DNA from 4 places in the Pseudomonas sp. TMW 2.1634 genome. Region 2 is predicted to be linked to each of the others. Evidence: predicted binding sites of a transcription regulator. Region 2 holds the regulator's gene; each other region holds the start of a gene.

Region 1 (7,687 bases), 1.7 Mb from region 2:
GACTGGAAACACTGGATCGTCATTCTGGTAGTCGTCGTCCTCGTGTTCGGCACCAAAAAACTGAAAAACCTGGGCACGGATGTCGGCGAATCGATCAAGGGCTTTCGCAAGGCCATGAACGACGACGAGAAACCCGCCGAGCCTGTGGTTCCGCCTGCGCAGCCAACAGCCGCGCCGCAGCCACACACCACTTCGACCCTGAACGAGCCGCACACCATCGACGTGCAGGCGCAAAAAGTCGAAGAGCCGACCCGCAAAGACGTGTGAGCCAAAACTAATGTTCGGTATCAGCTTCAGTGAACTGCTGCTCGTCGGCCTGGTGGCCCTGCTGGTGCTCGGCCCCGAGCGCCTGCCGGGTGCCGCGCGCACGGCGGGCCTGTGGATCGGGCGCCTGAAACGCAGCTTCAATGCGATCAAACAGGAAGTTGAACGGGAAATCGGCGCAGACGAAATTCGTCGGCAGCTGCACAACGAACATATCCTGTCGATGGAAGAGGAAGCCAAGAAAATTCTGGCTCCGCTGCAGGACGCTGTGAAGCCGTTAACACCCGCCGAGCCAGCAGCGCCAACAGAGCCTGCGAGCCCTGCGCCCGTAAGCCTGAGCAAGCCCGCATCCGACCCTGCGCCTCAACCGGCAGCGCCACACGACCCCACCCTGCCACCGCGAGCCCCTTAAGCGCATGAGCGATAAGCCTGAACACGACCAGCCAATGCCGCTGGTTTCGCACCTGACCGAGTTGCGTACCCGCCTGTTGCGCTGCATCGCGGCGATTTTCATCATTTTTGCCGGGCTGTTTGCCTTTACCCAGCAGATCTACACCCTGGTCTCCACGCCGCTGCGCGAATACCTGCCGGTGGGCGCAACGATGATTGCCACCGACGTGGCCTCGCCGTTCCTGACGCCGCTCAAGCTGACCATGATGGTCTCGCTGTTTATCGCCATCCCGGTGATCCTGCATCAGATCTGGGGTTTTATCGCGCCCGGCCTGTACAAGCATGAAAAACGCATCGCCGTGCCGCTGCTGGTGTCGAGCATCTTCCTGTTCTATGCCGGCATGGCCTTCGCCTACTTCCTGGTGTTCCCGCTGGTGTTCAAGTTTTTCGCCGCCGCCACCCCGGAAGGCGTGGCGATGATGACCGATATCAGCAGCTACCTCGATTTCGTCATGACCCTGTTCTTTGCCTTCGGCGTGGCCTTTGAAATCCCGGTGGCCGTGGTGCTGCTGGTATGGATCGGCATTGTCGAGGTGAAGTACCTGCGCAAGATCCGCCCCTACGTGATCATCGGCTGCTTCGTGGTCGGCATGATCCTGACGCCACCCGACATCTTCTCGCAAACCCTGCTGGCGATCCCGATGTGGATGCTGTTTGAAATCGGCATCCTGTTCGGCAGCCTGGTCAGCAAGAACAAGCGCGGTGATGACGCAGACGAGCCATCGGCTGACAACGACGCCCAACCGCCAGCAGCACAACCGTGAACCTGCTGCTCCTCGAAGAGGCTGATTTCATTGCCGCCGATCGCGTGATCCTGCGTGACCGGCGTCTGACGCATATGCAGGAAGTCCACCGTGCTGCTGTCGGCGACAGCCTGCGCGTGGGCCGCATCGGCGGGTTGATGGGCAGCGCCGAGCTGGTGCGCCTGGAGGCCAAAGAAGCCGAGCTGGTGATCCATAGCCTCGACCAGCCGCCACCCGCCAAGCTGCCGTTGACCCTGCTATTGGCCCTGCCACGCCCGAAAATGCTGCGCCGGGTACTGCAAACCGTGGCCTCGATGGGTGTGCCCAAGGTGATTCTGGTCAACAGCTACCGGGTGGAGAAAAGCTTCTGGCAGACCCCGTTCCTGGAGGCCGAAGCCATTCGCGAGCAGTTGATCCTGGGGCTGGAGCAGTCCCGGGACAGCGTATTGCCCGAGGTCATCATCGAAAAACGCTTCAAGCCGTTTGTCGAAGACCGTTTGCCGGCGCTGGTCGAAGGCACCCTGGGCCTGGTGGGCCACCCGGGGGATCATCCGGCCTGCCCGCGCGGGCTGGACGAGGCCGTGACCTTGGCCATTGGCCCGGAAGGTGGCTGGATCCCTTACGAGATCGACCTGCTGGCCAAGGCCGGCTTGCAGCCGGTGCAACTGGGCGCACGCATCCTGCGGGTTGAAACCGCTGTCACCGCCCTGCTGGCCCGGTTGTTCTGACCCTACAACCCGTGGTCGCTGCAGCAGCGGCTACGGGTTGTTGATCTGCATCACACATTCGACCACCCCCCTTCAGTTCTACTCCTGCGCGCCGATGCCCTGATAACCCATCAAAGACCGTCACGAGTCTCGGTTAGTAAAGGAGTATCACCATGTACCGTTGGCTGGCCACACTGCTCGGCAATATAAGCGTCAATCGCAAACTCAGCCTGGGTTTCGGCCTGGTACTGGTGCTGACCCTGCTGATTGCCGGCACAGGCTGGAAGGGGCTGGTCTCAGTGATCGACCGCGGCGACAAGCTGGCCAATATTTCGAAAATCATCAGCCTGACCAAAGACCTGCGCATTGCCCGCCTCGAATATGAACGCCAGCCCGGTGAAAGCGCACTTGCCGGCGTGACTACCCAACTGAACGAACTGGACAACGCCCTGGAGCTGACGCGCTCACAACTGACCGCGCCCGACGACCTGGCCCTGGTTGAGCAGCAACTCAACGCCGTGGCCGAGTACAAACGCGCCTTCGCCGACCTGATCCAGGGCTCCCAGGCCAGCGATCAAGCCGTTGAGCGCATGCACCAGCAGGGCAATGTGTTGATCGAGCAAAGCCAGAAACTCTCGGCCTTGCAGGCAACCAAACGCAACAACGAAAGCCGCCAGGCCACACACCTGCTGATCGGCTGCACGCTGCTGGCACTGGTACTGGGCATCATTGCTGCCTGGGTCATCACCCGCCAGATCGTGATCCCGCTGCAACGCACGCTCAAGACCGTTGAGCGCATTGCAGCAGGTGACCTGACCCACGACCACCCCACCGACCGTCGCGACGAACTGGGGCAGCTACAACAAGCCATTCAACGGATGACCCAGGGCCTGCGCGAACTGATTGGCGGAATCAGCGATGGGGTGACGCAAATCGCCAGTGCTGCCGAAGAGCTATCTGCCGTGACCGAGCAAACCAGTGCCGGGGTCAACAACCAGAAGGTCGAGACGGATCAAGTGGCCACCGCCATGAACGAAATGGCCGCCACCGTGCAGGAAGTCGCGCGCAACGCCGAAGAAGCCTCTGAAGCCGCAGTGGCCGCAGACCAGCAGACCCGCGAAGGGGATGCGGTAGTGGCGCAGGCCATTGCCCAGATCGAGAAGCTGGCGGTTGAGGTGGGCCACTCCACCGAGGCCATGAGCCATCTCAAGCGCGAAAGTGACAAGATCGGCAGCGTGCTGGACGTGATCAAGTCCGTGGCCCAGCAAACCAACCTGCTGGCTCTGAACGCGGCAATTGAAGCAGCGCGGGCCGGTGAAGCCGGGCGTGGTTTTGCCGTGGTGGCCGATGAGGTGCGCAGCCTGGCGCAGCGCACGCAAAAATCCACCGAAGAAATCGAAGAGCTGATTGCCGGCCTGCAAAGCGGTACCCAGCAGGTGTCCAGCAGCATGGACAGCAGCCGCGCCCTGACCGACAACAGCGTTGAGCTGACCCGTCGTGCAGGCGAGTCACTGGGCACCATCGCCCGCACGGTGTCGACGATTCAGGGCATGAACCAGCAGATTGCCGCCGCCGCCGAGCAACAGAGTGCGGTGGCTGAAGAGATCAACCGTAGCGTATTGAACGTGAGGGATATATCGGACCAGACCGCCGCCGCCAGCGAAGAGACGGCGGCGTCCAGCACGGAGCTGGCGCGGTTGGGCACGCATTTGCAGACATTGGTGGGGCGGTTCAAGGTCTAGCCCCCTGCCCCTGTGGGAGCGGGCTTGCTCGCGATTGGATCGACGCGGTTATCCTGACAAACCGCGGCGCCTGCATCGCGAGCAAGCCCGTTCCCACAAAAGCAGGTAGGCCCTGCTTTTAAAGCACCTGACGCAAAAACGCCTGGGCGCGCAGGTCTTTAGGCGAGGTAAAGAAGTCTTCCGGGGCGGAGTCTTCCAGCAGCTTGCCGTGGTCGAAAAACAGCACGCGGTTCGCCACTTCACGCGCAAAACCCATTTCGTGAGTGACGCAGACCATCGTCATGCCTTCGCGGGCCAGGGTCTTCATCACGTCCAGCACTTCACCGACCATTTCCGGGTCAAGCGCCGAGGTAGGCTCGTCAAACAGCATCACCTTGGGTTCCATCGCCAACGCCCGGGCAATCGCCACACGCTGTTGCTGGCCGCCCGAAAGGCGCGACGGGTACTCATTGGCCTTTTGCCCGATCCCGACCTTGTCCAGCAACGCCCGGGCCTTGGCCTCGCGCTCGGCCTTGCCGCGCTTGCGCACCACCTTCTGCGCCAGGCACAGGTTCTCCAGCACGGTCATGTGCGGGAACAGGTTGAAATGCTGGAACACCATGCCGACTTCACGCCGGTAAGCATTGACGTCGGTCTTGGGGTTGGCCAGGTCCAGGCCGTCGATGCTGACGGAGCCCGAATCGAAGTCTTCCAGGCCATTGAGGCATCGCAGGAAGGTCGATTTGCCAGAGCCCGACGGGCCGATCACCACCAGCACTTCGCCCTGGGCGACGGTGGTGCTGACGTTGTCCACGGCGCGCACGATATGGCCACGGGTGTCGAAGACTTTTACCAGTTCGCGAACTTCAATCACTTTGCGCGAGCCTCCGCTCAAGCCGGCTGGCGAAGTGCGACAGCGGCAGGTTGATCAACAGGTACAGGCCCGCTACGCAGAACAGGATTTCGAACGGCGAGAACGAGGTGGTGATGACTTCACGGCCGCTCTTGAGCAGCTCGGTAATGGCGATCACGGACACCAACGAGGTGTCCTTGACCAGGCTGATAAATTGCCCGGCCAATGGCGGCAGCACGCGTTTGAACGCCTGCGGCAACACCACATAGCGCATCGACTGGCTGCCGTTGAGGCCCAACGAGCGGGCCGCTTCGTTTTGCCCGCGCGCGATGGACTGCACGCCCGAGCGGATGATTTCAGCCACGTACGCACCGGTGAACAGCGACAGCGCGGCAATACCGGCAAATTCGCGGGACAGGTTGAGTACGGTGCCGATAAAGAAGTAGAAGATAAAGATCTGCACCAGCAACGGCGTGCCGCGCACCAGTTCTACATAGAGCGTCGAGAGGTCACGCAGGGTCGGGTTGTTCGACAGCCGGCACAGGCCGGTGGCCAGGCCAATGATCAAACCCAGTACGCCAGACACCAGCGACAGCCAGACCGTGGTCCACAAGCCCCACAGCAGCGGCCCGGCAGCCCAGTGGCGGTTGACGCCAATTACATCGCCTTCGTCGACTTCGTCGCCTTCGGCCAGTTGCAGGCTGTTACCGGTAACGGTCACCCGTTGTTCATTGCCATCTTCGCCACGCAGTACCACTTCGGCGCTGTCGCCCTTGCGTACCAGTTCGATGATGGTCGAGTGTTCAGCCGCCCGCTGGGCTTCTTCGGCCTGATAGGCGAAGTACTGCGGGACACGGTTCCAGCGCCATTCGTAAGACATCAGCGAGGTGGCGTAATACAACGCACCCGCCAGGCCGATGAGCACCAGCACGGTCAATACGTGCCAGGGCCACTGGACTTTTTTTTGTTTGATCACTTTCAGGTTCCACGTTTTGTGTCGCTAGGGAGGCCATCATCGCGAGCAAGCCCGCTCCCACAACCGGGGTGGGAGCGGGCTTGCTCGCGATTGATTAATCGGCCTTATTCCATGTCTTTGAGCCAGGCGGTGTCTTTGAACCACTTGTCATGGATGCGATCGTAAGTGCCGTCTTCGTGGATCTGGTGCAGGAAGTTGTTGATGAAGTTGATGCTGTCGTAGTCACCTTTCTTCAGACCGAAGGCCAGTGGCTCGTAGGTGAACGGCTGGTCAAGGAACACCAGTTTGCCGTTGCCGAAATTGTTGACTGCCACCACGTTGTAAGGCGCGTCGTATACAAAGGCATCAGCCTTGCCGTTAACCACGTCCAGTACGCCTTCAGGCTCGTTGTCGTAGCCGTGGTACTGGGCTTTGGACATCAGCTTGCGGGCGATCATTTCGCCGGTGGTGCCGATTTTCGAGGTCAGGCGATATTGCGGGTCATTGAGGTCTTTGTAGGACTTGATCTTGTCAGCCAGTTCCTTGCGTACCAGCAAGGTTTGGCCCACAACAATGAAGGGTTCGCTGAAGTTCAGGCGCAGGTTGCGTTCCTGGGTCAGGGTCATGCCGCTGCCGATCATGTCGAACTTGTTGGTCATCAGGGCCGGGATGATGCCGTCATAACCGGTAGACACCAGTTCCAGCTTGACGCCCATGGATTTGGCCATTGCCTTGAGCAGGTCAACTTCGAAACCAATGATCTGGCCACGCTTGTTGGTCATTTCAAAGGGCATGTAGGTCGGGTCCATGCCCACCTTCAACGTGCCGCGCTTGACCGCGTCATCAATAGCGCCTGCATGGGCTGCGCTGATCGCCAGCAGTGCCGTGACACCGCACAGCAGTTTCGAGACAAACTTCTTCATCATCAACTCCCCCTCACCTACTCAATTAAGGTGTTGGCCTGCGGCTGGCTTGATGCATAAAGCCAATAAAGCCGGGCACTCACCCATTCGAAAACGGATGCTAACTCACTGAGGGTTGTGACACGAGTTTTGCGAGAGAAAAGCGCGATGGCCGTGGGATGCAGGACTGAGGAGATCCTGTGGGAGCGGGCTTGCTCGCGATGCAGGCAACGCGTTGCAGCAGGTAGGACGCGGTGAAGCCATCGCGAGCAAGCCCGCTCCCACAAAGGGGAAGCGGGTTGCCCGCGATCAATCAGGCAGCAGGCTGCAACGGCAACAACGGTGCGTGAGGGTCAGCGGCAACCGACTTACGCCAGGCGTTGAGCCAGCCTTCATGACCTTCGCTCCACACCAGCGCATGCAGGCGCGCCAGAGCAACCGGGTCGCTGAGCAACTGCATGCGCTCATTGTTGGTCACCCCTTCAGGCCCGACTTTGAGGGCATGACGCACACGCTCGGTACGCAGCCATTCAATCGGCTCGGCTTCACGGTGACGGGACGTCGCCAGGGCACAGGCCAGTGCGTTCTGCTGTGGGTCAACCACGGCCCGGACAAAACCGTCATGCAGCGCGTGGTAGCGGTTTTCATGGGTGTATTCGGCGGTGGCCGACAATTCACGCGGCGGTGCGTACTCCTCAGGAATCAGGAACAGGCTTTCGTCGCGGGTCTTGAGGCCCAGTTTCACCCGGCTGGAAATCACCGATACCGGGATCGACAGCATCAGCGAACCGACAATCGGCACCAACCACCACAAGAAGCTCGGGTTCAACCACAACACCAGCGCTGCCCAGGCCGCACCCAGCAGGGTTTGCGGGCCATGACGGCGCACCGCTTCGCTCCACGGCGTGGAGTCGTCGTCACGCTGTGGCGAGTTCCAGGTTGCAGCCCAGCCCAGAAACGCAGCCAGTACAAAGCGGGTGTGGAAGATCATGCGCACCGGCGCCAGCAGCATGGAGAACAACATCTCCAGCAGCATCGACAACGTCACCTTGAACTTGCCACCGAACTCTTTGGCACCCTTGGCCCAGATCA
Region 2 (7,687 bases):
GGCTTTCCTGGGTCAGGTAATCGACTTCCAGCACGCTGCGGATGGTTTCCGGCTCCACGCCGTCGACCAGCAATTGCAGGCCCTTGCGCGAATAGCTGTCGGGCTCGGTATCGGCCACGCCTTCCAGGCCCAGCAAGCCTTCCTTGCGCGCTGTCAGGCTCCAGTTAACCACGCGATCGATGCCGCCCGTCATGTCGATACGCGGCGGGAACAAGATCCACACCACGCTGTGCATCGCCCGTTTGAAAGCGCTCATGGGCGACTGCAACAACGCCGCCCCCACCGTCCCGCCCAGCACGATCAACGCCGCCGGGCCATTGGCCAGGGCACCGAGATGGCCGCCCTCCAGGTAATTGCCGCCGATAATCGCGACAAACGCCATGATGATGCCAATCAGGCTGAGCACGTCCATCAGTGGCAGGCCTCCACCAGATGGCGGCCAATGTCATCCAGGCTGTACACCGCATCGGCCAGGCTGGCCTTGACGATGGCCATCGGCATGCCGTAGATCACGCAACTGGCTTCGTCCTGTGCCCACACCTGGCTGCCGCCCTGCTTGAGCATGCGCGCGCCTTCACGGCCATCGGCGCCCATGCCGGTCAAGACCACCGCCAATACTTTGTCACCAAAGGACTTGGCCGCCGAGCCGAAGGTGATATCCACGCACGGCTTGTAGTTCAGGCGCTCATCGCCCGGCAGGATGCGTACCGCACCGCGACCGTCGATCATCATCTGCTTGCCGCCGGGTGCCAGCAGGGCCAGGCCCGGGCGCAGGATATCGCCGTCCTCGGCTTCCTTGACGCTGATGCGGCAGAGTTTGTCCAGACGCTCGGCAAAGGCCTTGGTAAACGCTGCCGGCATGTGCTGCACGAGGACGATCGGCGCCGGGAAATTACCCGGCAGCTGCGTCAATACACGCTGCAAGGCCACCGGCCCGCCGGTCGAGGTGCCAATGGCCACCAGTTTGTAGGCCTTGCGCTTGGGCGCGCCAGAAGCCGCAACAGGCCCGGCAGCACTGCGGCTGGCAATCGGTGTGGTACGCGCGGGTACGGGTTGCGCAGCGGGCGCGGCAAAACCGCCCGGCGCAGGCCGTGGCACAGCAGCCGGCGCTACAGGGGCCGGTGCGCTGTAGCTGGACATGCGCCGGTTGCTACGCGAAATGCTGTGTACTTTTTCACACAGCATCTGTTTAACCTTCTCGGGGTTGCGCGAGATGTCTTCGAAATTTTTCGGCAGGAAATCCACCGCCCCGGCGTCCAGCGCATCGAGGGTGACACGGGCGCCCTCGTGGGTCAGCGAGGAGAACATCAGTACCGGGGTCGGGCAGCGCTGCATGATATGGCGCACGGCCGTGATGCCATCCATCAGCGGCATCTCGTAATCCATAGTGATCACGTCCGGCTTGAGGGCCAGGGCCTGATCAATCGCTTCCTTGCCATTGGTGGCGGTGCCGATCACTTGAATGGTCGGGTCAGCCGACAGAATTTCCGAGACGCGGCGGCGGAAAAAACCGGAATCATCCACCACCAGGACCTTGACTACCATAAACACTCCGTTAGGCGGTGCGGGGCGTCACTGCCCCCACTCACCAGAATCAAATACGCCGTGATGCGTAGTGCTTGAGCATGCTCGGAACATCCAGGATCAAGGCAATGCGACCATCACCGGTGATGGTGGCACCCGACATGCCTGGCGTGCCCTGGAGCATTTTGCCCAGCGGTTTGATCACCACTTCTTCCTGGCCAACCAATTGGTCGACCACAAAGCCGATGCGCTGGGTGCCGATCGACAGAATCACCACATGCCCTTCGCGCTGCTCTTCGTGGGCGGCAGACGCCACCAGCCAGCGCTTGAGGTAGAACAGCGGCAGCGCCTTGTCGCGCACGATCACCACTTCCTGGCCGTCGACCACATTGGTGCGCGACAGGTCGAGGTGGAAGATCTCGTTGACGTTGACCAGCGGGAACGCAAACGCCTGGTTGCCCAGCATCACCATCAGGGTCGGCATAATGGCCAGGGTCAGCGGCACCTTGATGACGATTTTCGAGCCACGGCCCAGGGCCGACTCGATGCTCAGCGAGCCGTTAAGCTGGGCGATCTTGGTTTTCACCACGTCCATGCCCACGCCACGTCCGGACACATCGCTGATTTCGGTCTTGGTCGAAAAGCCCGGGGCGAAAATCAGGTTGTAGCAGTCGTTTTCGCTCAGGCGATCGGCCGCGTCCTTGTCCATCAAGCCTTTTTTGACGGCCAGGGAACGCAGGAAATTGGCGTCCATACCTTTGCCGTCATCGGAAATCGACAGCAGGATATGGTCGCCCTCCTGCTCGGCAGACAGGATCACCCGGCCACAGCTCGGCTTGCCGGCGGCGGCGCGTTCTTCCGGGGTTTCACAACCGTGGTCGACCGCGTTGCGCACCAAGTGGACCAGCGGGTCGGCCAGGGCCTCGACGAGGTTTTTGTCCAGGTCGGTTTCTTCGCCCACCAGCTCCAGGCTGATTTCTTTTTTCAGCTGGCGTGCCAGGTCGCGCACCAACCGCGGGAAGCGGCCGAAGACTTTCTTGATCGGCTGCATCCGCGTTTTCATCACGGCGGTTTGCAGGTCGGCGGTGACCACATCGAGGTTGGACAGCGCCTTGGCCATCTCCTCGTCATGGCTGTTCAGGCCCAGGCGCACCAGGCGGTTACGCACCAGCACCAGCTCGCCGACCATATTCATGATGTCATCCAGCCGCGCGGTATCAACGCGCACGGTGGTTTCGGCTTCGCTGGCGACCGGTTTTTCCGCAGGTGCCGCTGCAGCACGGGCCGGTGCCGGACGCGCAGCTGCCGCAGCCGGCTTGGCCGGGGCTACTGCGGCCACCACCGTTGCCGAGTCCGCACTGAACTTGCCTTTGCCGTGCATCTCGTCGAGCAGGGCTTCAAATTCGTGATCGCTGATCAGGTCGGGGTCAGCACTCGCCTCGGCGGCGCTGGCCGACGGTGCGGCAGGTGTCTCGCTGGCAGCAGCGGGCAGCGCATCGGTATTGAACGAACCCTTGCCATGCAACTGATCGAGCAAGGCTTCAAATTCGTCGTCGGTGATTTCATTGCTGACGTCAGCAGGCGCCGCAGGGGCTTGAGCGGGCGCCACGGCAACCGTCGCAGCCTGTGTGGAGAACTGACCCTTGCCGTGCAACTGGTCGAGCAGCAGTTCAAATTCGGCGTCGCTGATTTCGTCGCTGGCCGAAAGCTCTGTCGGGACCGCAGGCTCAGGCTCAGGCTCAGGCTCGGCCGCAGCCGCCTTGACCGCATCGAGGGAGTCAAGCAACTGCTCAAATTCGCTGTCGGTGATATCGGTCACCGGCGCTTGCAGCACTGGCGCTGCGACTGGCGCCACCACTGCTGGCGCAGCAGCAGGCTCGGCCAGGCGCGCCAGTGCCGCCAGCAACTCGGGGGTTGCGGCGGTGATCGGGCTGCGCTCGCGCACTTCACTGAACATGCCGTTGACCGCATCCAGGGCCTCAAGCACCACGTCCATCAGCTCCGCGTCGACGCTGCGCTCACCCTTGCGCAGGATGTCGAAGACGTTCTCGGCGATATGGCAGCATTCCACCAGTTCGTGGAGCTGGAGGAAGCCGGCGCCCCCTTTTACAGTGTGAAAACCGCGAAAAATGGCATTGAGCAGATCCGCATCATCCGGTCGGCTTTCCAGCTCGACCAGTTGCTCGGACAACAACTCCAGAATTTCGCCGGCTTCAACCAGGAAATCCTGAAGGATTTCTTCATCGGCGCCGAAGCTCATGTACGTGCTCCTTGAAAAAGGCTCTTCGACGCCGGGCAACAGCGCCCGCACGCCTCTTCAAGACCTAAAAACCCAAACTGGACAACAAATCGTCTACATCATCCTGACCGGATACGACGTCATTACGTGTATCGGCATGAATCTGCGGACCTTCACCCTTGGCCTGGTTTTTTTGCGAATTATTTTCTGCACGCAAGGCTTCACGGTCGTGTTCGATGCCGGCAAAGCGATCGACCTGGCTGGCCATCAACACCAGCTTGAGCAGATTGCTCTCCACGTCCGTCACCAGTTGCGTCACGCGCTTGATCACCTGACCGGTCAAATCCTGGAAATCCTGGGCCAGCAGGATGTCTGTCAAATTGGCGGAGACGATGTTGTTTTGCGTTTCACTGCGCGTCAAAAAACTGTCAACCCGACGCGCCAGCTCGCGAAACTCTTCGGCACCGATTTCGCGGCGCATAAAACGCCCCCAATCCGCGCTCAGTTCCTTGGCTTCCTGACCCAGGCCGTTGACCAGTGGCGTGCTGTTTTCCACCAGGTCCATGGTCCGGTTGGCTGCCGCTTCCGTGAGTTTCACAACATAAGCCAAACGTTCAGTGGCATCCGTGATCTGCGACACTTCTTCGGCTTGCGGCATGCTCGGATCAATATGGAAATTGACAATGGCGCTGTGCAGTTCGCGGGTCAGCTTGCCGACTTCGCGATACAGGCCGCGGTCGCGGGTCTGGTTAAGCTCGTGAATCAACTGCACGGCATCGCCAAACTGGCCTCGTTCAAGGCTTTCGACCAATTCGTGAGCATGTTTTTTCAGGGTCGATTCAAAATCGGCCTGTGTGCAATCTTTATGCTCCATAGTGCCCCCAAGGCAACCGATCAACCGATGCGTTCAAAGATCTTTTCGATTTTGTCTTTGAGTGCGATAGCCGTGAACGGCTTGACCACATAGCCATTAACACCGGCCTGGGCCGCTTCGATAATCTGCTCGCGCTTGGCTTCGGCGGTCACCATCAGCACCGGCAAGTGCTTGAGTTTTTCGTCGGCACGTACATGGCGCAGCAACTCGATGCCGGTCATGCCCGGCATGTTCCAGTCCGTCACCAGAAAGTCGATATGCCCCAGGTTGAGGATCGGCAACGCGGTGGTGCCGTCGTCCGCCTCGACCGTGTTGGTGAACCCCAGGTCACGCAACAGGTTTTTAATGATCCGCCGCATCGTTGAGAAATCATCAACGATGAGGATTTTCATGTTCTTGTCCAATTCGACCTCCAAGCAGTCTTTAACGCGCTCATCTGCTGAACGCGTCATTCAATCAATTCGTTTTCAAACACAGCCAGAATCGACTGTGGGAGCGGGCTTGCCCGCGATGCGGACGACGCGGCGTTACTGATTCACCGCGTCGACCCCATCGCGGGCAAGCCCGCTCCCACAGGTATCAAGGACCCTAGTGCGCGCGCCACTGCCCCAAACGTGCCCGCAAGCGGGCCGCGCACTGGCTGTGCAACTGGCTGACACGGGATTCGCTGACCCCCAGCACTTCGCCGATTTCCTTGAGGTTCAGTTCTTCGTCGTAGTACAGCGCCAGCACCAGCCGTTCACGCTCGGGCAAGTGTGCAATCGCATCGGCCAGCGCGGCCTGGAAGCGTTCGTCTTCAAGGTCGCGCGACGGCTCCGTATGGGCACTTGCGCCATCTTCATGCAACCCTTCGTGTTCGCCGTCCTGCAACAGGTCATCAAAACTGAACAGGCGGCTGCCCAGGGTGTCATTCAAAATGGCGTAATAATCGTCAAGGCTTAACTGGAGTTCGGCCGCAACCTCATGATCTTTAGCGTCACAACCGGTTTTTGCTTCAATTACCCGAATTGCGTCACTGACCATGCGCGTATTGCGGTGTACCGAGCGCGGCGCCCAGTCACCCTTGCGCACCTCATCGAGCATCGCGCCACGGATACGGATACCGGCGTAGGTCTCGAAACTCGCGCCCTTGCTGGCGTCGTATTTACCCGAGACTTCGAGCAGGCCGATCATGCCGGCCTGGATCAGGTCATCCACCTGCACACTGGCCGGCAAACGCGCCAGCAGGTGGTAGGCGATGCGCTTGACCAGGGGCGCATAGCGCTCGATAAGTTCGTACTGGCTGTCGCGCGACGACTTGCTGTACATGCGGTAACCGCTGGCCGTCATTAAAAGCGCCCCCCTGCCTGCTGCACCAGACGTTCGACAAAGAACTCAAGGTGACCCCGGGGGTTGGCGGGCAACGGCCAGGTATCGACTTTTTGCGCAATGGCCTTGAACGCCAGTGAGCACTTGGAACGCGGGAACGCTTCGTACACAGCGCGCTGCTTTTGCACCGCCTTGCGCACGCATTCGTCGTAGGGCACGGCGCCCACATACTGCAGGGCTACATCGAGGAAGCGGTCGGTGACCTTGGTCAGCTTGGCGAACAGGTTGCGCCCTTCCTGCGGGCTCTGGGCCATGTTGGCCAGCACGCGGAAGCGGTTCATGCCGTAGTCGCGGTTGAGCAGCTTGATCAGCGCATAGGCGTCGGTGATCGAGGTCGGCTCGTCGCACACCACCAACAGCACTTCCTGGGCGGCGCGCACAAAGCTGACCACCGACTCGCCGATCCCGGCGGCGGTGTCGATTACCAGCACATCCAGGTTGTCGCCCAGGTCACTGAAGGCCTGGATCAGACCGGCATGCTGCGCCGGGCTCAGGTGCACCATGCTCTGGGTACCCGAGGCCGCTGGCACGATGCGGATCCCGCCGGGGCCCTGGAGCAATACGTCGCGCAGCTCGCAACGCCCCTCGACCACATCGGCCAGGGTGAATTTCGGGGTCAAGCCCAGCAAAACATCGACGTTCGCCAGCCCAAGGTCCGCGTCCATCAACAGAACGCGCCTGCCCAGCTCGGCCAATGCGATGGACAAGTTGACTGACACGTTAGTTTTACCGACGCCACCCTTGCCGCCGGTCACTGCGATCACCTGTACGGGATGCATGCTGCCCATGATCTTTCTTTACCTTGTCTTACTTAGACGCGGCTACATGCGTTGGCTGCGCGTTCCCCAGTGGAACAACACCTTCAGACCAGCCGATGTAGGTACATTGCAACGTAATTTTGACGACCTCAGCCAACCCGTTTGGGCGGGCTGTGGTAGATATCAGCGAACATGTCGGCCATGGCCTCTTCGCTGGGTTCTTCCTGCATTTGCACACTCACTGCCCGGCTCACCAACTGGTGACGCCGCGGCAGGTGAAGATCGTCCGGGATCCGCGGGCCGTCGGTGAGGTACGCCACCGGTAGCTCGTTGCTGATCGCCAGGCTCAACACTTCGCCCAGGCTTGCGGTTTCATCCAGTTTGGTGAGGATGCAACCGGCCAGCCCGCAACGCTTGTAACTGAGGTACGCGGCCGTCAGCACCTGCTTTTGGCTGGTGGTGGCCAAGACCAGGTAATTCCTGGCCTTGATCCCGCGCCCGGCCAGGCTTTCGAGCTGCAGGCGCAACGCCGGGTCGCTGGCTTGCAGGCCCGCGGTATCGACCAGCACCACGCGCTTGCGCACCAGCGGTTCGAGGGTCTGGCCCAGCGACTGGCCGGGGGCCACATGGGTCACCGGCACATTCAAAATACGCCCCAGGGTCTTGAGTTGCTCCTGGGCGCCAATGCGAAAACTGTCCATGCTCACCAGGGCGATATTCTGCGCGCCGTACTTGAGCACATAACGGGCTGCCAGCTTGGCCAGGGTGGTGGTCTTGCCCATCCCCGCCGGGCCTACCATCGCAATCACCCCGCCTTCTTCCAGCGGCTCCAGCTCGGGGGTGGAGATCATCCGCGCCAGATGCGCCAGCAGCATCCGCCAGGCCTGGCGCGGCTCTTCGATGCCCGCCACTTGCGCCAGCAGA
Region 3 (7,687 bases), 1.5 Mb from region 2:
CACGGTTTCAATCGATGCCACGATCATGGCGCCGACCAATACCACGGCCATCGGGCCGCGCTCGGTGTCAAAAATGCACACGGCGCGCTCGTTGCGGGCGAACAGTTCCGGCACGTTTTCGGCGGTGGTCTGGTTGACCGAGAACAGGCGGCCCGGCACGTAGATCATCTCGCGCAGGGTGCCGGCCAGTGGCATGTGTACGCGGTGGTAGTCCTTGGGCGACAGGTAAATGGTGGCGAACTCGCCGCCCATGAACTGCGCCGCAACGGCCGGGTCGCCACCGACCAGTTCCAGCACGCTGTAGCTGTGGCCTTTGGCCTGGAATACACGACCGTGCTCGATCGGCCCCAATTGGCTGACAGCGCCATCGGCAGGGCTCAACACCGCACCCGGGGTTTGATCCAGCGGGCGCGCGCCGTCTTTCAGGGCACGGGTGAAGAAGGCGTTGAAGTGCTCGTAGGCGGTGACGTCTTCAACCAGGGCCTGGGACATGTCCACCTGATAACGCTTGGCGAACCAGCTGGTGAACGCATTCTTGAACCAGCGCACGCGGCATTCGGCAATGCAGCCGGCCAGGCGTGACAGCAGGTGATGCGGCAGCAGGTACTGACTGAGGAGAAACAAACGCTTTTTCATTCAAGGTCCTTAATTTTTTACAGGTAGCTCGACGGGGGTGTCGGGGTGGTTGCCCCATTCGCCCCAGGAGCCGGCGTAGCCTTTGACGCGCGGATAGCCGAGCGCTTTGGCAACGAGATAAGTAAAGCCAGAACGGTGGTGGGTCTGGCAGTGGGTAATCACTTCTTTGTCTGGCGTGATGCCCAGGTCCTTGAGGACCTGCGCCATGTCTGTGCGAATACGCAGGCTGCGGGTTTTATCCATGCCGGCGGTCCATTCCAGATGCTTCGCCCCGGGGATGTGCCCGCCCTTGGCTGCCAGCACTTTTTCACCGGTGTATTCGGCTTCGCTGCGCGCATCCCAGATCGCCAGGTCAGCAGCGCCCAGTCGGCTTTGCAGGTATTCGCGGGTTGCGGTGGGTTCGTCATGCAGGGTCAGCGAAACCGGAGCCGTGGCTGCGTCCGGAAGGTAATGGCTCAGGGCCAGACCTTCAGCAATCCAGCTGTGAATGCCGCCATCCAGATAGTGATAAGCCTTGTGGCCGATGACATCCAGCAACCAGATAAACCGCCCGGCCCAACCGCCGCCTTCGTCGTCATACACCACATAGACCGCGTCTGGGCTGTGGCCAAGCTCGCTGAACAGCGCTTCCAGCGCCGCCTGCGTCGGCAGCAGGCCGGGCGCCGGTGGCAAGCCCAGTTGCGTACGTTTCGGGTCGACGAAGCGAGCCCCCGGAATATGCCCGGCTTCGTAACGCGCAACGCTGGTCAGGTCGACCAGGATCAGTTCGGGAGCGTCGAGCCGGGCAAGCAGGTCGCGCGGTTCAATCACTAACGGCAAGCCAGAGAAGCCAGGCATGTGAAGCCTCCAGAGCAAAAAAGGGGGGGATTGTAGCGCTAGCGCCCGCGACTACTAAAGCTATTCAGGGCTTTCTCGATGCATTGGGCGGTTTTGCCAAATGCCTGCACGCTGGTTTCGGAAAACGGTCCGCCGCCCTGGTCCGCGAGGATCAGCATGACCACGCGGCCGTTATTGCTCAGCGAGCGTAGCAGCAGATGCTCGCCGGGGAACAGGCTGCGCAGGGCGTAGGGCAAGACGGCGGAGATCACCGCGTTGTTTTCGGGCGTCAGGCGCACTTGCGCAGGTTGTGTCATCAAGCGTTGCAGTGCGGTGCTGTCGCTGATGTTCACATTCAGGTCGAAGGCCGTTTTTGCCAGCCCGGCAATCTGGTTAACGCTCAGGCTGGTCGAGGTTTTGTCAGCCATCAGCAGCATGACCCGGCGCATGCCGCAGGCCACCAAGGCGTCGCGGGCACAGGTGGTCAGGTGCATGGGGTTGGTGAATGCGCTGGGTTGTGCCAGCAGTTGCCCGCAATGCCTGCGCCAGGCAACCAGTGATTCGGCCGAGGGCGGCGGGGCAGCCAGCGAACTGTGCCCGCTGCGGCGCGCATCCCACGGCCAGAGCAATGCCTGGGCCGGGTGCCAAAGGTCGGGGGTGGAGTGATAGCGCGCGCTGCTTGCGGCCTGTTGATGCGCCTGCTGCTGGACTTCGTCCAGTGGCATTTGCAGGTACAGGCTGGTGACGTACTGCCAGCGCAGGTTGTGCGGGGTGTCCCAGGCCTGCTGGGCCGACAGTGCAAGGCAGTTGGCCAGCAATACGCTGTTGGCGGGCTGATTGAGCCAGCGCCGCAGCGCCGGGTCGGCGTCCAGGTGTTGTTGCTGGCGCAGCGGGTGATGGCTGTCGCGGGCGATATGCAGCACGTTGACCAGGGTGCGGCGCTCTTCGGTGATCACGGTGTAGCCGTGCATCACCCAGGCGGGCAGGCGCCACAGCTCGGCCAGGGTACGGCAGATATCAAACAGCGGTACGCCAAACAGCTGCAGCTCGACCTTTTTGGCGCATTCATTGTGCTCGACCACCCGCCGTTCCCAGGCTTCGAGCAGCTGTGGGTGGGTGAGCGCCAGGGCCCACAGCGGCGACAGAAACAGCAAACTGCCCCAGTAGATTTCCTGCCAGAGCCGCGCTAGGCGGTTGCCGAACAAGCCTATGGCCTGTTGCGCCGCGTGTTGGCTGATCAGCTGGATTTGCCGGTAGGCCAGCGGGATATCTTCGAGCGCCAGGGCGGGCACGCGTTCGAGCAACGCCTGGGTGCGCTTTAGGCCCAAGCGGTTGATGGCCACTTCAAGGCTTTCGGCAGGTTCGCTCAAGCTGCTTTGCGCTTGCTGGTTGGCCTCGCGGATCAGCCTCAGCGCCAGCGCCGGGCTGTCCTGCATGACTTCGGCAATTTCGCGCAACGAACGGCGACTGTCATTGATTGTCTTGAAGACCCGCGCATGGCTGGCTTGCGGGATCGGCAGGTCGACTGCGTCCAGGTGGGTCACCCAGGCATCCAGGGTGGTGGGTGTTGATGTCGGTGCGCTGGTTTCGTTGGCCATAATGGGGACGCGATGATCATCCAATGTGGGGGTCGAATGGCTTTTCGGCTCTACCGGCTATAGTCTGGCGCAGATTCGCCGATAAGGAGAAGAAGAGTTTTAGCTACGCTGGAATATGACCTTGAACCGACCCAAGAAGTACTTTTATATCTATGGCTAAAATTATCGGCATCATCGTCGTGTTCGCGAGTGTGCTCGGCGGATACGTGCTTTCCCACGGCAAGATCGGTGCACTGATCCAGCCGTTCGAGGTCTTGATCATTGGCGGCGCGGCCTTTGGTGCATTCCTGCAGGCCAACCCCGGTTACATGACCATGCACGTGATCAAAAAATCACTGGGCATGTTCGGTTCGCGTTTTTCCCACGCTTTTTATCTGGAAGTGCTGGGCCTGGTTTACGAGATTCTTAACAAGAGTCGTCGCGAAGGCATGATGGCCATCGAGAGCGACATTGAAGACGCGGCCGCCAGCCCGATCTTCGCCAAATACCCCACCGTGCTTAAAGATGAACGCATGACGGCGTTTATCTGCGATTACCTGCGCATCATGTCATCGGGCAACATGGCCCCCCACGAGCTTGAGGGGCTGTTCGACATGGAGCTGTACAACCTCAAGGAAGAGCTGGAGCATCCTTCCCACGCCGTTACCGGGATTGCCGACGGCATGCCGGGCTTCGGTATCGTGGCCGCGGTACTGGGTATTGTGGTGACTATGGCTTCGCTGGGCGAAGGCGACCAGGCGGCCATCGGCATGCACGTTGGTGCCGCGCTGGTAGGTACCTTCTTCGGTATTCTGGCTGCTTATGGTTTCTTTGGGCCTTTGGCAACGTCTTTGGCTCACGATGCCAAGGAAGAACTCAACGTGTACGAAGCGATCAAGGCCTCACTGGTGGCTTCGGCCTCGGGCATGCCGCCGTCGCTGGCAGTCGAGTTCGGTCGCAAGGTGCTGTACCCCAAGCACCGGCCCAGTTTTTCCGAGCTGGAACAAGTGGTTCGCGGTCGCTGATTTATGGAAAACAACCAGCCCATCATCATCAAGCGCGTAAAGCGCTACGCCGCAGGCCATCACGGTGGCGCCTGGAAAATCGCCTTTGCCGACTTCGCCACGGCGATGATGGCGTTCTTTCTGGTGATGTGGCTGATGACAGCCGCCACGCCCGAGCAAAAGATCGCCATTGGCGGTTATTTCAAGGACCCGATCGGTTTCAGCGAAAGCGGTACACCCTACGTTATCGACCTGGGCGGCACCCCCGCGCTGGCGCCGGAAAACACCCTTAACCCCGAAGAAAAACTGCAGCCCCAGCCCGACAAGATCAAGGTCGATGCCGAGCAGGTTGAAAGCATGGCCGAGCAGGTCGAGAAAGAGCGTCTCGAACTGTTGCTGCAAGAGTTGCAGAACAAGGTTGAAGAAAACCCGCAGCTGCGCAAGTTCAAGGACCAGTTGCTGTTTGAAATCACCCCGGACGGCCTGCGTATTCAGATCATGGATGCCGAAAACCGGCCGATGTTCGATGTGGGCAGTGCGCGGCTCAAGCCGTACTTCGAAGATATCTTGCTGGCGATGGCGGACACCATCAAGGCGGTGCCGAACAAGGTCAGCATCAGCGGCCACACCGATGCCATGCCTTACGCGGGCGGCGGTGATTATGGCAACTGGGAGTTGTCGGCCAACCGTGCCAATGCGGCGCGTCGCGCGCTGGTGGCAGGCAGCTACCCCGATGGGCAGATTGCGCGGGTGGTGGGGTATGCGTCTTCAGTGCTGTTCGACAAGGCCAACCCTTACAACCCGGTTAACCGTCGCATCGACATTGTGGTGCTGACCAAAAAGGCCCAGCAGGCGATTGAAGGTGAGCAGGGGGCGGAGGTGGTCAAACCGCAGGAATTGCCCAAGGCGCCGGTCGACCCGATCCAGTTGCCAGCCGACAAACAGCCACTGCCGATGCATGAAGAGCGCCAGAAGCTGAATCTGTTTGAAGATAAGGCGCCATAAACACTGTGGGAGCGGGCTTGCTCGCGATAGCTTCGGCGCGGTTCTACTGAACAGTCGCGTCGTTTGCATCGCGGGCAAGCCCGCTCCCACAGAAGCCGATCCGGGCTTTAGTAGCTGCTTTCAGGCAGGCTGGCAATGATCGAACGATAGCTGTTCATGCGCTGTTGCTGCACGCGGCCATCTTCCAGGGCCATCAGCAATGCACAGCCCGGCTCGCGGTCGTGTTTGCAGTCGCGGAAGCGGCAACGGCCAATCAAGTCGTTGAACTCGATAAAGCCCGCCTCGACATCAGCGCGGCTGACGTGGCCCAGGCCGAACTCACGAATCCCCGGGGAGTCGATCAGATCGCCGCCGCCCGGGAAGTGGAACAGGCGCGCCGTGGTCGTGGTGTGCGTGCCCTGGCCGGAAATCTCGGACAACGGCCCGACCCGCAGGTTGACCTCAGGCAGCAGGCTGTTGACCAGGGACGACTTGCCCACGCCGGACTGACCCACAAACACACTGATATGACTGTCCAGTTGCGCCTGCAACTGCTGCATGCCATCGCCGTGATGCGCCGACACTTCCAGCACCGGATAACCCAGTTGACGATAAACCCCCAGCAACGCATTCAGCGCCGGTGCGTTTTGCTCGTCGATCAGGTCAGCCTTGTTGAGCAGCAGCAGCGGGCGAATCCCGGCGTGCTCGGCGGCCACCAGATAACGGTCGATCAGGTTGGCGTGCGGCTCGGGCATGGGCGCGAACACAATCACGATCATGTCGACGTTGGCGGCAACCGGCTTGAGCTGGCCACGGCTGTCGGGGCGGCACAGCTCGGTCTTGCGCGGCAACTGGGCGACGATCACGCCGATGCCCTGGTTGCCGGCACGCCACACCACGGTGTCACCGGTTACCAGCGCGGGCAGGTTGGCGCGCAGGTGGCAACGGAACATCTGGCCTTTGAGCTCACCTTCCTGGGCTTCGACTTCGACCTGCACACCAAAGTGCGCGATCACCAGGCCGAGTTGCTCGGGGCCTAAATCGCCGCCTTCAAGCGCTTCGACGGCACTGGATTCGCGTTTGGCGGCGCGGGCAGCGCGCTCGCCCTGGATCTTTTCGATGCGCCAATTCTGACGACGGTTGAGCTGGCGTTTGGCCATGGGTGTTCCGTGTTGATAAAACGATAAGAAGGGTAAAACGCCGGGGAGTTTAGCACGAGGGCTGCGTGCCTAAGCTAAACTGCGCACCTAAGCACTGGAGGCCATTATGCAAAACGCGCAGAACCTGATCTGGATCGACCTGGAAATGACCGGTCTGGACCCTGACAACGACGTCATTATCGAAATGGCCACCATCGTCACCGACAGCAACCTCAACACCCTGGCTGAAGGCCCGGTGATCGCCATCCACCACAGCGATGCCGTGCTGGCGCGCATGGACGAGTGGAACACCCGCACCCACGGCGGCAGCGGGCTGACCCAGCGGGTCAAGGACAGCACCACCACGATGGCCGAAGCCGAGGCGCAGACCCTCGCGTTTCTGGAGCAGTGGGTACCCAAAGGCAAATCGCCGATCTGCGGCAACAGCATCTGCCAGGATCGTCGTTTCCTGTACACCCACATGAAGGCCCTGGAAAGCTACTTCCATTACCGCAACCTGGATGTGTCGACACTCAAGGAGCTGGTAGCACGCTGGGCGCCTGAAGTACGCGACAGCCTGGTGAAAAAGGGCACGCACCTGGCACTGGACGACATTCGCGAGTCGATTGCCGAGCTGCAGCACTATCGCAAGCATTTCATCAAATTCTAAGCTGCCCTTGATTCCCCTGTAGGAGCGGGCTTGCTCGCGATGCAAACGACTCGGTACATCTGCCCAACCGCAGCGAAGCCATCGCGAGCAAGCCCGCTCCCACAAAGAGCTGTATTTGCCGCCCCCTTTTGGTGCCAATGCCAACTGAGAGTAGACTGCGCGCCTTCTTGCAAGGATCGCTGCCATGTTGCTGATGCTTTACTTAGTTGCCATTACTGCCGAAGCCATGACCGGCGCGCTGTCTGCCGGGCGTCGGGGCATGGACTGGTTCGGGGTGGTGCTGATCGCCTGCGTCACTGCGCTAGGCGGTGGCTCAGTGCGCGACGTGCTGCTGGGGCATTACCCGCTGACCTGGGTCAAGCACCCGGAATACCTGGTGCTGACCACGTTTGCCGCGCTGGTGACGATCTTTATCGCGCCCTTGATGCGCCATCTGCGCTCGCTGTTTCTGGTGCTCGATGCCCTGGGGCTGGTGGCATTTACCCTGATCGGTTGCATGACCGCCCTGGAAATGGGCCAGGGCATGCTGGTGGCTTCGGTGAGCGGGGTGATTACCGGGGTGTTTGGCGGCATCCTGCGCGACATCTTCTGCAACGACATCCCGCTGATCTTCCGTCGCGAGCTGTATGCCAGCGTGTCGTTTGCTGCGGCGTGGTGTTTCTTGCTGTGTACTTATATGGAGATGCCCAACGAACAGGCGATTTTCGTCACCTTGTTCGGCGGGCTGCTGCTGCGTTTGCTGGCGATCCGCTTTAACTGGGAAATGCCCAAGTTCGTTTATAACGACGAACATTAAGTAACTGCGGGAGCGGGCTTGCTCGCAATTGGGTCGCTGCGGTGAGTCAGGTGAGCCGGGTTGGT
Region 4 (7,687 bases), 380 kb from region 2:
ATATATCCGAACCGCCAACATTAGAAAACTTCAAACTTCCCAACCGTAGCGAAGAAAAGCAAAACCATAGGTTTATCCGAGAACGCGAGTCATGGAAGTCAAAAGTAATGCAGGCGGCCTTTTACGAGCACTTTAACAGCTTAGCCGCTCCATATGGCTTACAAGCCAAATTCCTACCTAAAACCAAGGATAACAAAGAATTCCTAAGCAAGATTGAGCAGGAGGCCAAGAAGCCCAAGAGCGAGCGAAGCCATAACTATTACACCAGACAAGTAGAGAAACTTGAGCAGGAGCTTACACAGAAGAAAGAAGAGCTGACCGAGCAAAAAACGAATGTCGTCACTCTTAACACCACGATAAGCGAGCTTCAAAATACTGTTTCAACATACCAGAATAAAATCCAAAACTTAGAGATGCACGCCACAGAGCAGCAAAAAGAAAATGCGAAGCTCGACCACCATAGGCAAATACTGTCCGAGGACATAACCGAGAAGACGAACAAAACCGAACAGCTAAAGATAAATTTCAAATCCACCAAAGAAAAAATGACCAAAGAACTACGCGAGCTAAGGAAGAAAATAGAAGAGGATACCGAAAGAAAATCAGTATTAGAAAAAGCGATTAAGGTCTACGAGGAAGAGCTTGAACCATTAATCAAAAAATTTGACATTCTGGTTGATCGAATACTTGAAGCCAAAAGGCTTGATGAAAATCCAGAGCAATTCTATAAGAGATTAAGAGAAAACACATATAAAATGGCAAGCCGCTTGGGTTCAGAGAAACGAAAGGATTACCTATTTAACGTTGGGGAACAACTAAAAGAACAAGGATTAGACCATGCCAAAGTGGAGTTAGGATTTACAGATAAAGTGAAACTTTTGGCATCCGACACGTTCACAAGAAAACAAGTTGTTGAGTTTGACAAGGAGGAAGCCCTGCAGGCGAAAGAAGCCAGAAAGAGAAGACTGCTAAAACTCAAGCCACCAAGCCCATATCAAGACCCTTATGACCCATATAGCTAACTCATAAAAAAAGCCCCTAAAAGGGGCTTATAAATAATTTGCGAGCGTCATCTTGCTTTTAAAGCCTAAATTTTGAAACCATAGAATGCAAATCTACCGCAAGACGCGAAAGCTCTTGACTAGCCGCATTGGTTTGGTTAGCCCCCGCAGACGTTTGCATTGACAAATCCCTAATATTAACCAAATTTCTGTCAACTTCACGGGCAACCTGTGCCTGCTCTTCCGAAGCACTGGCAATAACCAAGTTTTTCTGGTTGATTGAGGTAATTGCTTCACTAATTACCTCAAGAGCATCATTAGCTTCCCGAGCAACCACTAACGTGCCATTAGCACGGTCTTGGCTCTCATTCATAGCATCAACTGCACGGCCTGTACCTGATTGAATACCTTCAATCATTTGTTCTATTTCAGCTGTCGATTGTTGGGTTCTATGAGCCAACGCACGTACCTCATCCGCTACAACAGCAAAGCCACGACCAGCATCGCCAGCCCTAGCAGCTTCGATGGCAGCATTAAGTGCCAGCAAGTTTGTTTGCTCAGCAATTGAGCGAATTACTACCAGTACTTGACTAATTTCACCGGCACTCTGTGCCAAAATTTTAACTTCAGACGAAGTATCAGAGATATTACCAACGAGTTTATTAATGGACTCCAAAGTCTGACTAACCTTTTCACGGCCTTGATAGGTGCTTTTATCAGCAGCTTTAGAATCATCGGCAGTATTTACAGCGTTACGAGCCACTTCCTCAACCGCCGCTGTCATCTCATTTACCGCTGTAGCGGCTTGGTCGATTTCTGCACTTTGCTGGTTGAGTCCTCGATTAGTATCCTCCGTCACCGCATGTAACTCTTCAGAAGCAGAAGCCAGCATATTTGATGATTCGGAGATTCTTTTAATCGTATCATGCAAGCTAATCTGCATTTTTTTCAATGCAATTAGCAGGTGTGCAGGCTCGTCAGAACCATTTATCTTGATTCGTTGAGTTAAATCACCATCGGCAATTCTATCTGCAACTACCACCGCTTCAGCCAAAGGAGAAACGATACTCCGAGTAAGAACCACCGCGATTACAATCATCAGTATCAAAATAATAATCAACGCGACAACAATCATGAAAACAGCAGCATTAAATACTTTATTTGTTTGATCAGCAGCATAAACAGCACCTTTCTTATTAAACTTAATCAACTGATTTAAAAAAACCATCATTTGATCAGCATCATCAGCCAAAGGTCCATTTGCCATCTTAATTTCGTCAGCCCTTTCAGGTGAAGACAAAACTCCTTCTAAAATCTGACGCTGAACAGAAAGGTACTTTTCGTATGAGGTTTTAAATTTCTCGAAAATCTGACGATCCTCAGAGTCATCTATTTCCTTTTCATAACCTTTCAAGCTCATAGCAACATCTTGGTTTATACTTCTAACCAGATCAACGGTAGTATTTAGTTCGGATTTCCCCTCCAAAATCAACGTTCGTAAAGTCAGTGCTCTGGCTCGCCCTAAACTACTCCCAACCTCTCCCACAGCCTCGACTGCTGGCAACCACTCATTACGAATTTCGGCAGCTGCATCGTCCATTTGGTATGCTTGGAATAAAGCGATCCCTCCCATAACCAAAACGAGTAATGCGATAATTGTGAACCCAATACCGGCTCGACTACCAATGTTCATACTTCTAATATTCATCGACCGCTCCTAAACCCAAGACGTAATAAATCAGTACTTGCTGTATCGGCAAAAAAAATAATTTCTTGAATGAAAAAACTCATATCCTTCAGTCTAATTGATAGGCAGCATTGATTTTCAACACAAACCACAGTACAAACTCACCACTTACAGGCGGTAGTGTAATTCCCATTTCCCTTTGCCTGCATCGTGCAGGCTTTTTTATGCCAATAAAAAACCCGCGACTAAGCGGGTTTTTTACCATCTAAGTTTGACAAACTTCGAAAGTGTGGCAACTTGAAAGGAGCAGAAAAAGAAAACCACCCGGCAAGGTGGCTAAGGATACTACAATAAAATTTTAAAAAACTTTAATCAACACACTCATTTAATCATCAAAAAGTTTATTGTCAAGTCATCTTCCAAGGTTTTCTTTTTCTAAACAACCAATTAGAAGAGGAAAACAATGGGATGTATAAAACTATTTGAGGACTACTTACCAAAGAGACCTTATCACACCGATGATTTAATCAGCGGCTTAAAAATCAATAAAAAAGAAAAAGCTAAACTTGCAAGACTAGTTCAGCCCAATGGGCCTACACATAGATATTGGATGGTTTTTGACCTCGATAAATCTAATGCAGGGATGCACTGGGATGACGTGGGAGCACCAGCCCCAAACCTAATAGCTCGAAATCCGGCCAATGGGCACGCTCATTTGCTTTACCTCCTACAAACACCTGTCCGAACCGCAATCGACGGCAAAACCGCCGCTTTACGATACGCTGCAGCCGTTGAGGCAGGCTTGCGTAGTCGTCTGGGAGCCGACAGAGGCTATTCCGGGTTGATCTGCAAGAACCCGATCAATTCCCACTGGATCGTCCACCAATGGCAGGCCGATCCATACACGTTGGACGACTTGGCCGACTACATCGACCTAACCCCTGAAAAGGCCAAAGAAAAGCCCATAGAGGATTATGGCTTGGGTCGTAACTGTATGCTTTTTGACCAATTAAGAGCGTGGGCATACAAGGCGATTCGTCAGGGTTGGCCGACCTATGAACAATGGCTAAACGCTTGCCTAGACCGTGCCACCGGCTACAACGTTAATTTTACTACGCCGTTGGACATTTCCGAAGTAAAGCACACGGCCAAAAGCGTGGCGAAGTGGACGCATAGAAACTTTAACCGGGGCACCTTTGACGATTATGTCGCAAGAACCCATACAAGCGAGATACAGGCTTTCAGGGGTAAACAGAAGGGCAAGACCAAGAGAGAACGAGGTATTATCTTACTTGAAGCAGGAGCAACCATTAAGGAAGTCATGAAGGAGTTAAATGTAAGCCGTAGAACTATATTTTATTGGAGAAAGCAACCCTAGCATTATAATTAGTGCAAAAGCCTATATCAGATAATAGCACCCGGTGAGGGTGTTTCTTCTTCCTTTCCCGCCCATCCCCTCCCTTTCCTCCCCGTATCCCCCACATATACATACACCGCCCCACCGATATCGATATAACGCACGGAATTGGTCAAAATCGGCATTCTTCCACTCCGTTGATACAACGACACCAAGCCACACCACTACACGCCTAAAATAGCCAAATGCGTTATACCTCGCAGCATTATGGGTAGTGTAAAAAGCCTATATCAAAAACAGTCCAAAACAGCGTTAACCACTCAACCCAATACTTCCATAGGTTCGGAGATATGTCCCCCAACCTATATGTATGTATACATACATATCAAATTTCTCTCCTGATGAAAATTTCACACTTTTCAAAATTCATCAAAATGGGTGAATATCATTCACTGGGCTGATAAGCCTAAATATCCCGAAAGCGATTTGGGGCAGTAACCAAAAATCGACTTTTTACAAAAATTATTTTCTTGAAAAAATTGCCGTGAAAATTTAACGTTTTCATCGAATTTTTTTAGATATTTAATTTTTTAACCATTGAATTATGGCTTATTTACAGCAAAAAACCTTGTCAATAGCAAAACGAAAATAAATATAAGGTCGGACGTTAATGAGCAAATAGGGTTCAACCCTAAGCAAATCACTTAGTTGAAATTTGCCACAAAGCAGAACAAAAAACGACACTGCAAAAACTCAAAAATCGCTCTCAAATTAATTTCACAAAAAAATGTGGGGGATTGGTGACGTTAAAATTTCAAAAAAATCGAAAGTAGCCAATTTCCTACAATACATATCCCGGAAGCAAAACCTGAAATAGTTGAAGGTTCGGAGATATGACCTTGAAGCATTGACATATCAAAACCCTATGGTATTGGTATTATAACAACATAGGAGTTCTAATTATGAACAGGATGGAATATGCAGGAAAAATAGGCGGCATGGTTGGTGGATTTAAAAGACGTGAGCGTCAAAAATTTTTAATTTTGTTCATAAAAATAATAGAAATGGATGAGCTTCATGATATACGAATGACCTCAAACCTCGCTAAAAAGCTAATAGCAGCATTTTCAGGCTGCAAATCAATATCCAATGATGTTCTAATCAAGGAGTTTGCAAGAAGCGGGAACAGTGTAAAACAACAAAACCTTGATATGATTGTCCATTCATTAGTAGCACGATGGCAAGACCTTTATGAAGAACAGTGGAAAGAAGCAAAAATAAAAATAGACATTGAAGCCGACGAATACAAGCAATCTATTATCGAAAAGCTGGACATTAAACTATAAATACATGTAAAGCCCCACTTTACATACTTATACCCGTGAAGCTATTTTTCGCTTTGCGGATATACACATTCCTACACCGTAGGAATTTACAACCACTATGTATCCTGCCACGATACATACTTGTATCTTTAAACCAAATAATGACCTTCACGGGCATATATCCTACTCCCACAGAGTAGAAAATACCGCCTATCTTTTCGTTGAGCTAAGCAGCCATAGGTTCAAGGATATACCTCCGAACCATTAGCTATCACCCCCATCAACAACCCCTCTTTTAAAGTTTCTCTTTTATGTTATTGTAAATATAACAACATAAATAAAACCCATGGCACTCATCCGTAATAAAAAACAAAAAGGCTTAACTCTTTTTGAAACGCTTCTTTCATTATCAATAGTAATGTCTCTTGTCGTCAGCTTCCTTTGTTGGTATCTGGAACAACAGCGAGAGCAACAAGCCACTATATTCGGAAAAGATATAGTCTCCATCATCACCGCTTTTGACAAGCGTATCCATCTCGATGGCTGGGACATTGACAACTTCAAGAATGGCAGCGAGTGGAGTGGTTCTCCGGCCATCCTTGAAATGCTTAATAATGAATTTATCGCCAAAGACTCCACTTGCGGAAACCCCAAAAGCTGGGTGCCTGTTTTATCTAAAGAGAAATCAACACAACTCATTCCTTGTAAATTCTGGTCAAGAGTTCCATATGACTTCATTGCGAATGCAAAAATAACCCCCGACGAAGAAGGATTTATAAAAAACTACAAAGTCATCTTTCAACCGAAAAATGAAAAATCTTTTTCTCAAAATTTCCGATATTACAACAGAGCAAAAATTGCCGCCAATGCTAATGACTCTTTAAACGTGACTGGCGGTCATCAGTTCTACTTTGCTGCACTCTCCGACCCCGCTACAAAAATAACCAATACGGAATGCCTAGCTTTAAAAGCTAATTGCACATTAGTCGCCACCTACGACCGAGAGGGCGGAAACGAGTATTTAAGAGTAGATGGAACAAACTCAATGCTAGGCTCAGCAGTCGCGTTTAAAGAGTCCAAAGGGCATAACAGACTTCGCTGTATCAAATGGGTTAAAGACACAAGCGGAAGTGCTTGGGAGTCAAAAACAGTGGATTGTGGTATCGGAATCCATACAGAAACTGGCAGCCCGGTAGCGGTAGATGTAGCAGTAAACTCATCGACCAATGAAAGAGTGATGCTTGATAGACTTTGCCCTGTATATACTCACTCAGCAGATGGTCTTATCGAATCAACTGAAAACGCACCTTGTGGAATGCTTTCCCAAGACGACGCAGGAACAGAGGTTGCCTATCAGGTCATTGATACCCTTTCCGCAGGAAAAGGGCTAATCAAAACGCTTTACACAGATACAATATTTTCAGACGAAATAAACACCAATTACATGAACGTCAAGAAAGACTTGGCAGTTTTAGGCAATTCCAGAATGGATGGAACCTTGACTGTCAAAGGTAGAGGACAGTTCGACAACAACATAAACCTAACAAAAGTAGAAGCCGCTGGCACAAGTTGCTCTCCCAATGGCCTGCTCGCCAGAGACTTTAAAGGGCTAATTTTATCGTGCGAAAGCGGTATTTGGACAACTCAATCAACGTCCGGCATGTATGCGTTTTTTAACGCTACAAGCTGTCCACCGGGCTGGATCGCAGCAAACGGTTCAGGTGGAACACTCGACCTACGCGGGCAGTTCGTAAGGGCTTGGGATAACGGCAAGGGCATCGATCCGGGTAGATCCTTAGCTTCCGCCCAGCAAGACGATCTAAAAAGCCACAAACACAACGCTACGGCTTCGATGGATGGGTTACATAGCCACGAGACACGTCATACGCGAGATCGATCCCCAACAGACCCCGGCAACGCGGTTTTAGGTGATGAGAACTGGTATGGCATACAATCTGTCTGGTCGCAGCCAGCAGGGTTACACACCCACACGATTACAGTGCAAAGTTTCGGCGGTACTGAAACACGCCCTAAAAACGTGGCACTGCTTGCCTGTATGAAAAAATGATTTTTTATTGACTTTTTTATATGCATGGTAAGATATAATAAACCAAAAGCCACAACAGCTCCATAATGGCCGCGTACGACCATTATATATATCCAAACCTACAGGTTTAGTTGTGTGGCTCTAAGCTTTCAAATGGAAGTGCATATTTCGAGGCGAACCATGAGGTGCCGTTATTGGATTGTTTGACATGAAAGCAAACAACTCCATATGTGTCTTCTACGCCAACACCCATGAATGGAGGCAACCACA

Evidence for each region. Region 2 encodes FliA, which starts transcription of late flagellar genes. Its sites were predicted from a motif close to CTAAAGTTTNNNNNNNNNNNGCCGNTAA; they were not measured.
Region 1: a site for FliA is predicted at 2,256-2,283, ahead of BFC21_RS16805 (methyl-accepting chemotaxis protein). Genes of this name have one in related genera too.
Region 3: a site for FliA is predicted at 3,108-3,135, ahead of motA (flagellar motor stator protein MotA). Genes of this name have one in related genera too.
Region 4: a site for FliA is predicted at 2,752-2,779, ahead of BFC21_RS07060 (methyl-accepting chemotaxis protein). Genes of this name have one in related genera too.

What each region holds. Positions count from the first base shown of each region.
Region 1 is NZ_CP016849.1:3,559,457-3,567,143, forward strand. It holds gene BFC21_RS16785 (twin-arginine translocase TatA/TatE family subunit) at 1-267, shown strand, start outside; gene tatB (Sec-independent protein translocase protein TatB) at 278-676, shown strand; gene tatC (twin-arginine translocase subunit TatC) at 681-1,478, shown strand; gene BFC21_RS16800 (16S rRNA (uracil(1498)-N(3))-methyltransferase) at 1,475-2,185, shown strand; gene BFC21_RS16805 (methyl-accepting chemotaxis protein) at 2,338-3,906, shown strand; gene BFC21_RS16810 (amino acid ABC transporter ATP-binding protein) at 4,025-4,759, opposite strand; gene BFC21_RS16815 (amino acid ABC transporter permease) at 4,752-5,711, opposite strand; gene BFC21_RS16820 (transporter substrate-binding domain-containing protein) at 5,819-6,616, opposite strand; gene mdoH (glucans biosynthesis glucosyltransferase MdoH) at 6,909-7,687, opposite strand, start outside.
Region 2 is NZ_CP016849.1:1,903,322-1,911,008, forward strand. It holds gene BFC21_RS09110 (flagellar motor protein) at 1-412, opposite strand, end outside; gene BFC21_RS09115 (chemotaxis response regulator protein-glutamate methylesterase) at 412-1,545, opposite strand; gene BFC21_RS09120 (chemotaxis protein CheA) at 1,595-3,784, opposite strand; gene BFC21_RS09125 (protein phosphatase CheZ) at 3,849-4,637, opposite strand; gene BFC21_RS09130 (chemotaxis response regulator CheY) at 4,658-5,029, opposite strand; gene fliA (RNA polymerase sigma factor FliA) at 5,226-5,966, opposite strand; gene fleN (flagellar synthesis regulator FleN) at 5,966-6,793, opposite strand; gene flhF (flagellar biosynthesis protein FlhF) at 6,913-7,687, opposite strand, start outside.
Region 3 is NZ_CP016849.1:3,403,575-3,411,261, reverse strand. It holds gene asd (archaetidylserine decarboxylase) at 1-636, opposite strand, end outside; gene BFC21_RS16155 (rhodanese-like domain-containing protein) at 646-1,473, opposite strand; gene BFC21_RS16150 (HDOD domain-containing protein) at 1,512-3,050, opposite strand; gene motA (flagellar motor stator protein MotA) at 3,203-4,054, shown strand; gene motB (flagellar motor protein MotB) at 4,058-5,038, shown strand; gene rsgA (small ribosomal subunit biogenesis GTPase RsgA) at 5,146-6,177, opposite strand; gene orn (oligoribonuclease) at 6,284-6,826, shown strand; gene BFC21_RS16125 (trimeric intracellular cation channel family protein) at 7,011-7,622, shown strand.
Region 4 is NZ_CP016849.1:1,522,020-1,529,706, forward strand. It holds gene BFC21_RS07055 (hypothetical protein) at 1-1,022, shown strand, start outside; gene BFC21_RS07060 (methyl-accepting chemotaxis protein) at 1,081-2,709, opposite strand; gene BFC21_RS07065 (replication initiation protein) at 3,152-4,066, shown strand; gene BFC21_RS07070 (hypothetical protein) at 5,008-5,391, shown strand; gene pilV (shufflon system plasmid conjugative transfer pilus tip adhesin PilV) at 5,717-7,438, shown strand; gene BFC21_RS07080 (hypothetical protein) at 7,545-7,687, opposite strand, start outside.